2 regions of the Stenotrophomonas sp. YJH_SMC_8 genome follow, and region 1 is predicted to be linked to the other one. Evidence: predicted binding sites of a transcription regulator. Region 1 holds the regulator's gene; the other holds the start of a gene.

Region 1 (4,412 bases):
TCGTCTTCGCTGATCAGGCCATCGTCGGCCTTCTTCGCCGGCGCGACCGCGGTCGGCGCGTTGCCGCCGTGCAGCTGGTCGAGCAGGGCCTCGAATTCGTCGTCGGTGATCAGATCGCTGCCGCCTGCCGCAGGCGCGGCCGCAGCGGCCGGCGCGGCAGTGCCACCGTTCATGTCGAACTGCGCGATCAGGTCCGGCGGCGCATAGCCTGGCTCGGTACCGGAGGACACGGCGTCCAGCATCGACTGCAGGTAGTCCAGCGATTGCTGGGCGGCGTCGAAGTGGTGGGCCTGCAGTACCGCCTGCCCGGCACGCGCGATGCCCAGTGCTTCTTCAGCGGCGTGGCACAGCTCGACCATGGCGGTGACGCCAAGGAAGCCGGCGCCGCCCTTGAGCGTGTGGTAGCCGCGGAACACCGCGTTGAGTTGCTCGGTGTCCTGCGGTGCCTGCTCCAGCGACACCAGCTGTTCGCCCAGGCGATCCAGGATTTCCTGGGCCTCGATGATGAAATCGGCAGTGATGTCGTCGGATACCGCGCTCATGCTTACAGCCCCAGATCCGACAACAGGTCGTCGGCGTCGTTCTGCGAGACCGCGTGGCGGTCCAGTCCCTTCAGTGCCGGCCCGGCCAGTTCCGGATCGGTGCGATGCTGTTCCGGCGGCAGGCCGAGTGCGCCAAAGCCCTCGTGCACGCGGCGGACGATGCCGACCACGCGACGGATGATCTGCCCGGTCAGGTCCTGGTAGCTCTGGGTCAGGGCGATCTCGGTCAGGTTGTGGCGGATGCGCTCGAGCTGCGCGTCCTGGCCCGGCTGCAGGCCTTCGGCGCGCAGCTGTTCGGTCAGGCTGCGGCATTCCTCGGCCAGGTCCAGGGTGCGGTGCGTGGCCTGTTCGGTCATCGCAACCACGTGGTCAAGGCGTGCGCAGGCGTCGTCCAGCTCACCGGCCTCGCTGGGCACGGTCGGCAGTTCACCCAGTGCCTGTCCCAGCTCGCGGGCCAGCCGCGAGAGGCCGCTCATCATCGGCTGCGTACGCAGCGCGACCAGTCCGTCGATGCGTTGCCGCCAGGCGGCTTCGTCACCGGACTCCAGTGCGTCCAGGGCTTCCTGCAGGCGCAGGGCGAGGGCGTTCTTGTCGACCGTGGTATCCATCAGGCGCTGGCCGCCAGGCGTTCGAAGATCTTGCCGAGCTTCTCTTCCAGCGTCTGCGCGGTGAATGGCTTGATGATGTAGCCGTTCACGCCGTTCTGGGCGGCTTCGATGATCTGCTCGCGCTTGGCCTCGGCGGTGACCATCAGCACCGGCAGGGTCTTCAGCTTGGCATCGGCGCGGATCGCCTTCAGCAGCTCGATGCCGGTCATCACCGGCATGTTCCAGTCGGTGACCACGAAATCGAACGGCTGGCTCTGCAGCAGCGACAACGCGGCATGCCCGTCCTCGGCTTCGGCGGTGTTGGTGAAGCCTAGATCGCCCAGCAGGTTCTTGACGATTCGACGCATGGTCGAGAAGTCGTCGACGATCAGGATGCGCATGTTCTTGTTCAAAGCAGAGTTCCTTTGTTGTTCATTCCGGGCGGCCGGGGGCAGCCGCCTCGGGCATGTTCATTCTTCCAGGCCGGCGTCCGCCGCCTCGAAAATCTTGAGCCGGCCACGCAGGCGCAGCACCGCCTGGCCGTGGATCTGGCAGACCCGCGACTCGCTCACGCCGAGCACCGCGCCGATCTCCTTCAGGTTCAGTTCCTGCTCGTAATAGAGCGAGAGCACCAGCTGTTCACGCTCGGGCAGGTGGCCGATGGCCTTGCCCAGCTCGCGGCCGAACTCGCCGCGCTCCAGCACCTGCTGCGGGGTTGGGCCGCCCTGGGCGACGGTGTCCAGCTCGCCCTGGTCCTCGATGCGCGATTCCAGGCTCAGTACCTGGCCACGTGCGGCGTCTTCCATCAGCCGCAGGTATTCGGGCAGCGGCATCTCCATCGCGGCGGCCACTTCGGTGGCGCTGGCGGCGCGGCCGCTGCTCTGTTCCAGGCGGCGAATGGTGGCAGCGGCATCGCGGGCACGGCGGTGCACCGAGCGCGGCACCCAGTCGCCACGGCGGATCTCGTCGATCATCGAACCGCGGATGCGGATCGAGGCATAGGTCTCGAACGAGGCGCCCTGGTCGGCGTCGTAGCTGCGCGAGGCTTCGATCAGGCCCATCATGCCGGCCTGGATCAGGTCGTCCACTTCAACGCTGGCCGGCAACCGCGCGGCCAGGTGGTGGGCGATGCGCCGCACCAGGTCCGAGTGCTGGGCGATGACCTCGTTGGCCGCCGAGCGCTGGACCTCCCGGTACTGGGCTGCACCTTTCATGCGGCCACCCCGCGCTGCTTGAGAATGCGTTCGAGGAAGAACTCGACGCCGCCACGCGGTTCGGTCGGCGCCTGCCAGCGTGCGGTGCGACGCGCGATCTCGGTGATCGCCAGCGCCGCCGGGCTGGACGGATAGGCCTTCACCACCGGCTGCTGGCGCTGCACCGACAGGCGCAGCCAGTCATCCTGCGGCACGCAGCCCAGGTAGTTCAGCGAGACATCGGCGAGGAACTTCTCGCAGACGCGGGTCAGCTTCTCGTACAGCACGCGGCCCTCGTTGGGGTCGCGCACCATGTTGGCCACCACCTGGATGCGGTCCACGCCGCGTTCGCGCGAGAGCACCTTGATCAGCGCGTAGGCGTCGGTGATCGAGGCGGGTTCGTCACAGACCACCACCACGGTATCCTGCGCGGCCTGGCAGAAGGTCAGCACGCCGTCGGTGATGCCCGCGGCGGTGTCGACCACCATGATGTCCAGTTCGCGTTCCAGCTCTGAGAACACGTTGACCAGGCCGACGTGCTCGGCCGGGGCCAGCTCGGCCATGTGCCGGCGGCCGGATGCGGCCGGCACCACCAGCACGCCGTTCGGGCCTTCGACGATGACATCTTCCAGCGAGCAGCGGCCGGCGACCAGGTCGGCCAGCGTAAATGTAGGGTTCAGTCCCAGGATCACGTCGATGTTGGCCAGGCCAAGGTCGGCGTCCAGCAGCAGCGTGCGCTTGCCCATGCCGGCCAGTGCCACGGCCAGGTTCGCGGACACATTCGTCTTGCCCACGCCGCCCTTGCCACCGGTCACGGCAATGGTGCGCACAGGGCCGAGCGGCTCGCTGCGGGTGGCCGACAGCGGGAAGGTCTTGGTCAGCTTGGCGTACTCACGCGACGGCATGGTTCAACTCCGGGTTGCAGGGCATATCGGCCGCTCGGCGCAAATCTTCAAGGCGAAGTACAAGATTGGCTGCACTGGCCCGGTGCAGGTCGTCCGGAACATCCTGGCCATCGGTCACCCAGGTGATCGGCAGGGCATGGTCGACGGCCACCGACAGGGCGTTGCCGAAGCGGCCGGTCTCGTCCAGCTTGCTCAGTACCAAGCCCTGCAGGTTGGCGGCGCTGAAGCGGCGGACCACCTCGTCCATGTCGCCGAAGCTGGTGTTGGCCGGCAGCACCAGCAGGGTGCGCACCTGGCGGGCGGCGCGCAGCCACTGCAGCTGGGCGGCCAGTGCGCGGTCGCGCGGGCCCAGCCCGGCGGTATCGATCAGCACCAGCTTGTAGTCCTTCAGGCGTTCCAGCAGCTGGTCCAGGTCGGTGCCGCTGTTGGCCTCGTGCACGGCGATGCCGAGCTGGCGGCCGTAGCCGTACAGCTGCTCGCGGGCGCCGATGCGGGTGGTGTCGGTGGTCACCAGGGCGACGTCACGCGGCGCGTGCTTCTCGGCGAAGCGCGAGGCCAGCTTGGCGATGGTGGTGGTCTTGCCGGCGCCGGTCGGGCCGACCAGGGCGATCACGCCGCCTTCTTCCAGCGGGTCGACCGGGGCGATCGGCAGCTTGCGCGAGATCAGCCCCAGCATCAGGCCGCGGCCACGGTGGGCTTCGGTCTCCAGCGGGATCTGCATGGCCACGTCGCGGGCCAGCCCGGCGTCGAAACCGTACTCGTCCATCAGATCCAGCGCGGTGGCACGCACCGGGCAGCCGCGCAGGCGTTCGTCGGTGAAGCGGTTCATCTCGCGCTCGATCACCTGGCGCATGCCGGCCACTTCCTGGCGCAGCTGGCGGATCTCGGCGTCGTCCTGGGCAACCACGGTCAGCACCGGGGCCGGGGCGAGGGTGGGCTCCGGCGCGGTTTCGACGCTGGCATCGGCCAACGCCGGTTCGCTGGCGGCGACGGCCGGCTGCGGTTCGGCGACGGCCGTGGTCGGCAGCGGCGGCGGCTGCAGCGCCGGCGCCACGCTTTCGTGATGCATGTCGTGCGGCGGGTCGATCTGGAAGCGGGCACGGTTGGCTGGCGCGCTGACGGCCGGTGCCGGTGCGACGATGGCTTCAGCGAACGGAGCGAAGATCTGTTCCGGCAGCGCCGGTT
Region 2 (4,412 bases), on a different contig from region 1:
CAGCCGCTCTGCGGCGCCCACTCGATGCCCAGTTCCTTGTTCAGGCTGGTTTCCGCCTTCAGGTCCGCGTTGCCGCGCATGTAGCAGCCGGCGCCCAGGCTCGGCAGTGCATTCGGGCAACCGTTGCCGCGGGTGTAGTACAGATAGTCCGGATTCGACTGGTACAGGTTCGGTGCCTTGAACGCACGTGCGATGCCGCCCTTCACCACCCAGTCGCTGTTGATGCGGAACTGCGCATTGAGGCTGGGGCTGGTGTTGTTGCCGAACTGGCTGTGGTGGTCGAAGCGCAGGCCCGGGGTGACGATCCAGCGCTCACCCAGGTAGATGTTGTCTTCGACGAACACGGCGGTGGTCTGCGCATCGGACTTGCCGCGCGCACGATCGGCCGACAGTCCCGGGAAGCCGCCGCCGCTGGTGCTGGACTGGCTCATCGAGTAAGGATCGGTCAGCCGGCTGTCGAGGTACTCGAAGCCCAGCGTCCAGATGTTCTCGGCGCCGCCCAGCGTGGTCGGGAAGCTCACTTCGCCATCCAGCTGGTAGTTGCGCAGGCGCGAGGTCGACCAGTCGGTGCCGTTGAAACTGCCTTCCGGGCCACCGGCAAGGCCTTCATTGATGCGCGAGTTGTTCACCGCTTCCACCGCGGCCGTCACCCGCGAGGTGACATCGCCCCAGCGGCCACGATGGGTGATCGCGCCGGTGGTGCGGTACATGCGGTTGGTTTCCGCCTTGTCGTCGGCCAGGGCGGCCAGATCGATGCCGGTCGAAGTGCCGGTGGTGCTGACCGCACGGTCGCCGGCATAGATGTTGCCCTGACGGCTGGTGCCGGCTTCGAACTCGACCACCTGGTTGGCGGTCACGTCCCAGCGCAGCAGCGCGTTGACATCACGATTCTTGACGCCCTCGCGGCCGGCCGGTGGCACCGCGTTCGGATTGGTGGCGTACTGTCGGTTGAGGTCCAGCGAATCGGCGTCGGTCTTGTTGAGGTTGCCGTACAGGCGGAACGACAGGGTGTCGGTCATCGGCCCGCTCAGCTGCAGGCCGACGCGCTCGCTGCCGCCCTCGGCGCTGTGCTCGGGCACCAGGCCATACAGGTCGACCGCGCCGGTCAGATCACCGGTCGGGCGCTTGGTGATGATGTTGACCACGCCACCGGAGGCACCCGAGCCGTAGCGCGCCGCCGCAGGGCCACGCAGCACTTCGATGCGCTCGATCATTTCCGCCGGCACCCAGTTGGTATCGCCACGGGTATTGCGCTCGCCGCTGCGGCCCATGCGTACTGCATCGCGGGCACCGATGCGCTTGCCATCGACCAGGATCAGGGTGTTTTCCGGGCCCATGCCACGCAGATCGATCTGGCGGTTGTTGCCGTACTGGCCCGAGGCGCTGTTGCCGGTCAGGTTGACGCCCGGCATGGTGCGCAGCAGCTCGGCGATGTCGTTGGCCGGCGGGCGCCTGGCGATATCCTCAGCGGTGATCGTCGAGGTGCCCAGCGCCTGGCGTGCGATCTGCGAGGCAGTGACATGCACCGTGTCGATATCGGTGGCGTCGGTTTCGGCATGGGCGGTCAGGGCACCGCCCGCCAACAGGGCGGCAACGGCGAGCGCCAGTGGGCGCGGCGAAAGGACAACGGCAGGGGACATGGTCTGGACCTTCTGGCAGGGCAACGGGGCCTCTGGCAAAGGGCTTGAGGCAACGACGAGGGGGAGGCGCGGAACGTTGCTGCAGGCACCTGCACCCCGCTCCGTGCGCGCATTCTCCCATCAATGCGAGTGATTCTCAAATGCGTTCACTCATTGCCGCAGCGGCACCGTTGTGGTTTGCGCACCGCGCAACCCTGCACCGCGCGTAAACTGGCTGGCTAACCCGCCATCAACCGCACGCCGCCGCGGCCGATACCCGTGGTTTGCCGTACGCAGTCAGAGATCGACGTGGAAACACCCCAACTGGATGAAGCCAGCCAACCGCTGGCCGAGGCGTGGCAGCTGTGCCTGCAGCAGGCCGGCCCAGCCGCCACCGCGCTGCTGCACGCCGCCGCCGCGGACGCGCCACCGGCGCTCGCCGGGCGCTTCTATGAAGTGCTGCTGCAGGATGGCCGCGCGCGCCGCTTCCTGTCCCACGAACAGGTCAAGCAACGCCTGCAGCCGGCGATGCAACGCTGGCTGGTGCAGCTGCTGACCACCGACACCGCCGGCGTCGTCGCCACCGTCGCCTCGCAGCGGGTGATCGGCGACGTGCATGCGCGGGTTGGCATTCCGGTCGATCTGGTCACCCGCGGCGCACGCGTGCTCAAGCACGAACTGTTCCTGCGCCTGCGCGACGATGCGCCGGACAGCGCCACCGCCTTCGCTGCCATCGACTGCCTCAGCGCGGTCATGGACATCGCCATGGAAGGCATGACCCTGGCCTACACCCATGCGCGCGAACGCTCCACCCGTGCCGACGCCGCCTACCGGCTGTTCTCGCTGGTACAGAACGTCGGTACCGAACGCGAGCGCCAGCGCGCACTGCTGCTGGACTGGGAGAACGCCCTGCTCTACGCACTCGCCGGCCACGTGCAGGCCAGCGACAACGCCAGCCTCGCCACTTCGGAGTTCGGCCTGTGGTTCACCCACAAGGGCATCCCCAGCTTCGGCGAAAGCAGCGAAACGCAGCAGGTGGGCCAGTTGATGGCCCGCATTGACGGGCACCTGCAGCGCGCGAGCGGCGATGCTCCGGGGCAGCGACTGGCGGTGCTGCCGGCCATCCGCGAGGACCTGGCCGCGATCCGCACCCTGATGACGCTGCTGTTCGAACGCATCGGCGAACTGGATGCCGGCAGCGATGCCCTGACCAACCTGCTCAACCGCCGCTTCCTGCCCACCGTGCTGCGCCGGGAAATCGAACTGGCCACCCGCAACCGCACGCCGTTCTCGCTGCTGCTGCTCGATCTGGACCATTTCAAGGCGATCAACGACGGCCACGGCCACGATGCCGGCGACCGCGCGTTGCAGCATGTGGCCGGCCTGCTGGGGCAGCTCACACGCGGCAGTGATTACCTGTTCCGCTATGGCGGTGAGGAGTTCGTGGTGGTGCTGGTTGCGGCCAGCGAATCACAGGCCGGGGTGATTGCCGAAAGCCTGCGCAGGCAGATCGCGCAATCGCCAGTGACGCTGGCCAACGGGCAGGTACTGGAACTGACCGCCAGCATCGGTGTGGCAGGCCATGATGGCCACCCGGACTACGAACGATTGATGGCGCGCGCCGACGCCGCGATGTACGAGGCCAAGCGCAGCGGTCGCAACCGGGTGGTGGTGGCCAGCGACGCCTTGCAGGATGCGCCGGGACGGCGTGCGCTGCAGCGGTGAACCGGCGGAAATGAAACATCCCGGTGGCGTGTAGAGTCGACTGTCAGTCGACTACCGCGCGCAGCGCGGGGTTTTTCGCAAAGTGACGCAAGAGCAGTCGACTAACAGTCGACTCTACCGACGGCAAACTCTACCGCTTCGCACCGCGGCCGATTCATTGAGCGCCGCCACTCGCCACGCGCCCCACCACAGCACTGCCAACAGCGCGATGCCGGCGCCCAGCAGGCAGACCGCCGGCCACCCATGATGGGCCTGCATCCAGGTGCCCGCCGTCGCACCGGCACCGCTGCCCATCGCATAGAACAGCATGTACAGCGCCACCAGGCGTCCATGCTGTTCACCGGGCGCACGCAGCAGCAGCGCCTGGTTGGCGACGTGCAGTGCCTGCCCACCCAGATCCAGCACCACCACGCCCAGCAGCAGCAACGCCAGCGAGTGCGGCAGGCCCAGCAGCGGCCACCACGCGGCGAGCATCAGCAGCAGCGCGCCGAGGCTGACCCGATGTGCGAATCCACGGTCCATCCAGTGCCCGACCCGCGCCGCCATCAATGCGCCGACCACCCCGGCCAGGCCGAGTACACCGATGGCCGCAGTCGACCAGTGCAATGGCGGTGCCGACAACGGCAACGGAGCGGCCGCCCAGAACACGTTGAGCCCGGCAAACAGCAGCAGTGCCAGCGGCCCACGCTCGCGCAGCGTTCGGTCGGTGCGTAGCATGCCCAGCATCGAGCCCAGCAGCTCGCGCCAGCGTGGGGGGACTTCCGGCACCGGCACTGCGGGCAGGCGCCGCCACAACAGCACCGCCAGGGTTGCCATCACCAGCGCCGACAGCAGATAGACCGCCTGCCAGCCCAATGCTGCCGCCACCGTACCCGACACCACACGCGCCAGCAGCAGTCCGATGAATACACCGCCCTGCACCACGCCCACCACGCGACCGCGCTGCTCGGGCGGTGCCAATGTTGCCGTGTAGGCAATCAGCCCCTGCGTCAGCGCCGTGCCCAGCAGTCCGGCCAGCAGCATGCCCGACAGCAGCCAGCCGGCAGTGCGCGCGGCCGCCAGCCACAG

The links. The regulator FliA, encoded in region 1, starts transcription of late flagellar genes. The targets are predictions, from matches to a motif close to TAAAGTTTNNCNNNCNNNGGCCGATAA.
Region 2: AC5P88_RS03950 (GGDEF domain-containing protein) is a predicted target of FliA. The motif match lies at 1,870-1,896, and genes of this name have one in related genera.

Annotation. Positions count from the first base shown of each region.
Region 1 is NZ_JCAFUL010000025.1:29,086-33,497, reverse strand. Features, by position in the region: gene AC5P88_RS19755 (chemotaxis protein CheA) at 1-542, opposite strand, end outside; gene AC5P88_RS19750 (protein phosphatase CheZ) at 545-1,150, opposite strand; gene cheY (chemotaxis response regulator CheY) at 1,150-1,542, opposite strand; gene AC5P88_RS19740 (RNA polymerase sigma factor FliA) at 1,600-2,343, opposite strand; gene AC5P88_RS19735 (MinD/ParA family ATP-binding protein) at 2,340-3,227, opposite strand; gene flhF (flagellar biosynthesis GTPase FlhF) at 3,214-4,412, opposite strand, start outside.
Region 2 is NZ_JCAFUL010000003.1:33,100-37,511, forward strand. Features, by position in the region: gene AC5P88_RS03945 (TonB-dependent siderophore receptor) at 1-1,640, opposite strand, end outside; gene AC5P88_RS03950 (GGDEF domain-containing protein) at 1,929-3,344, shown strand; gene AC5P88_RS03955 (MFS transporter) at 3,459-4,412, opposite strand, start outside.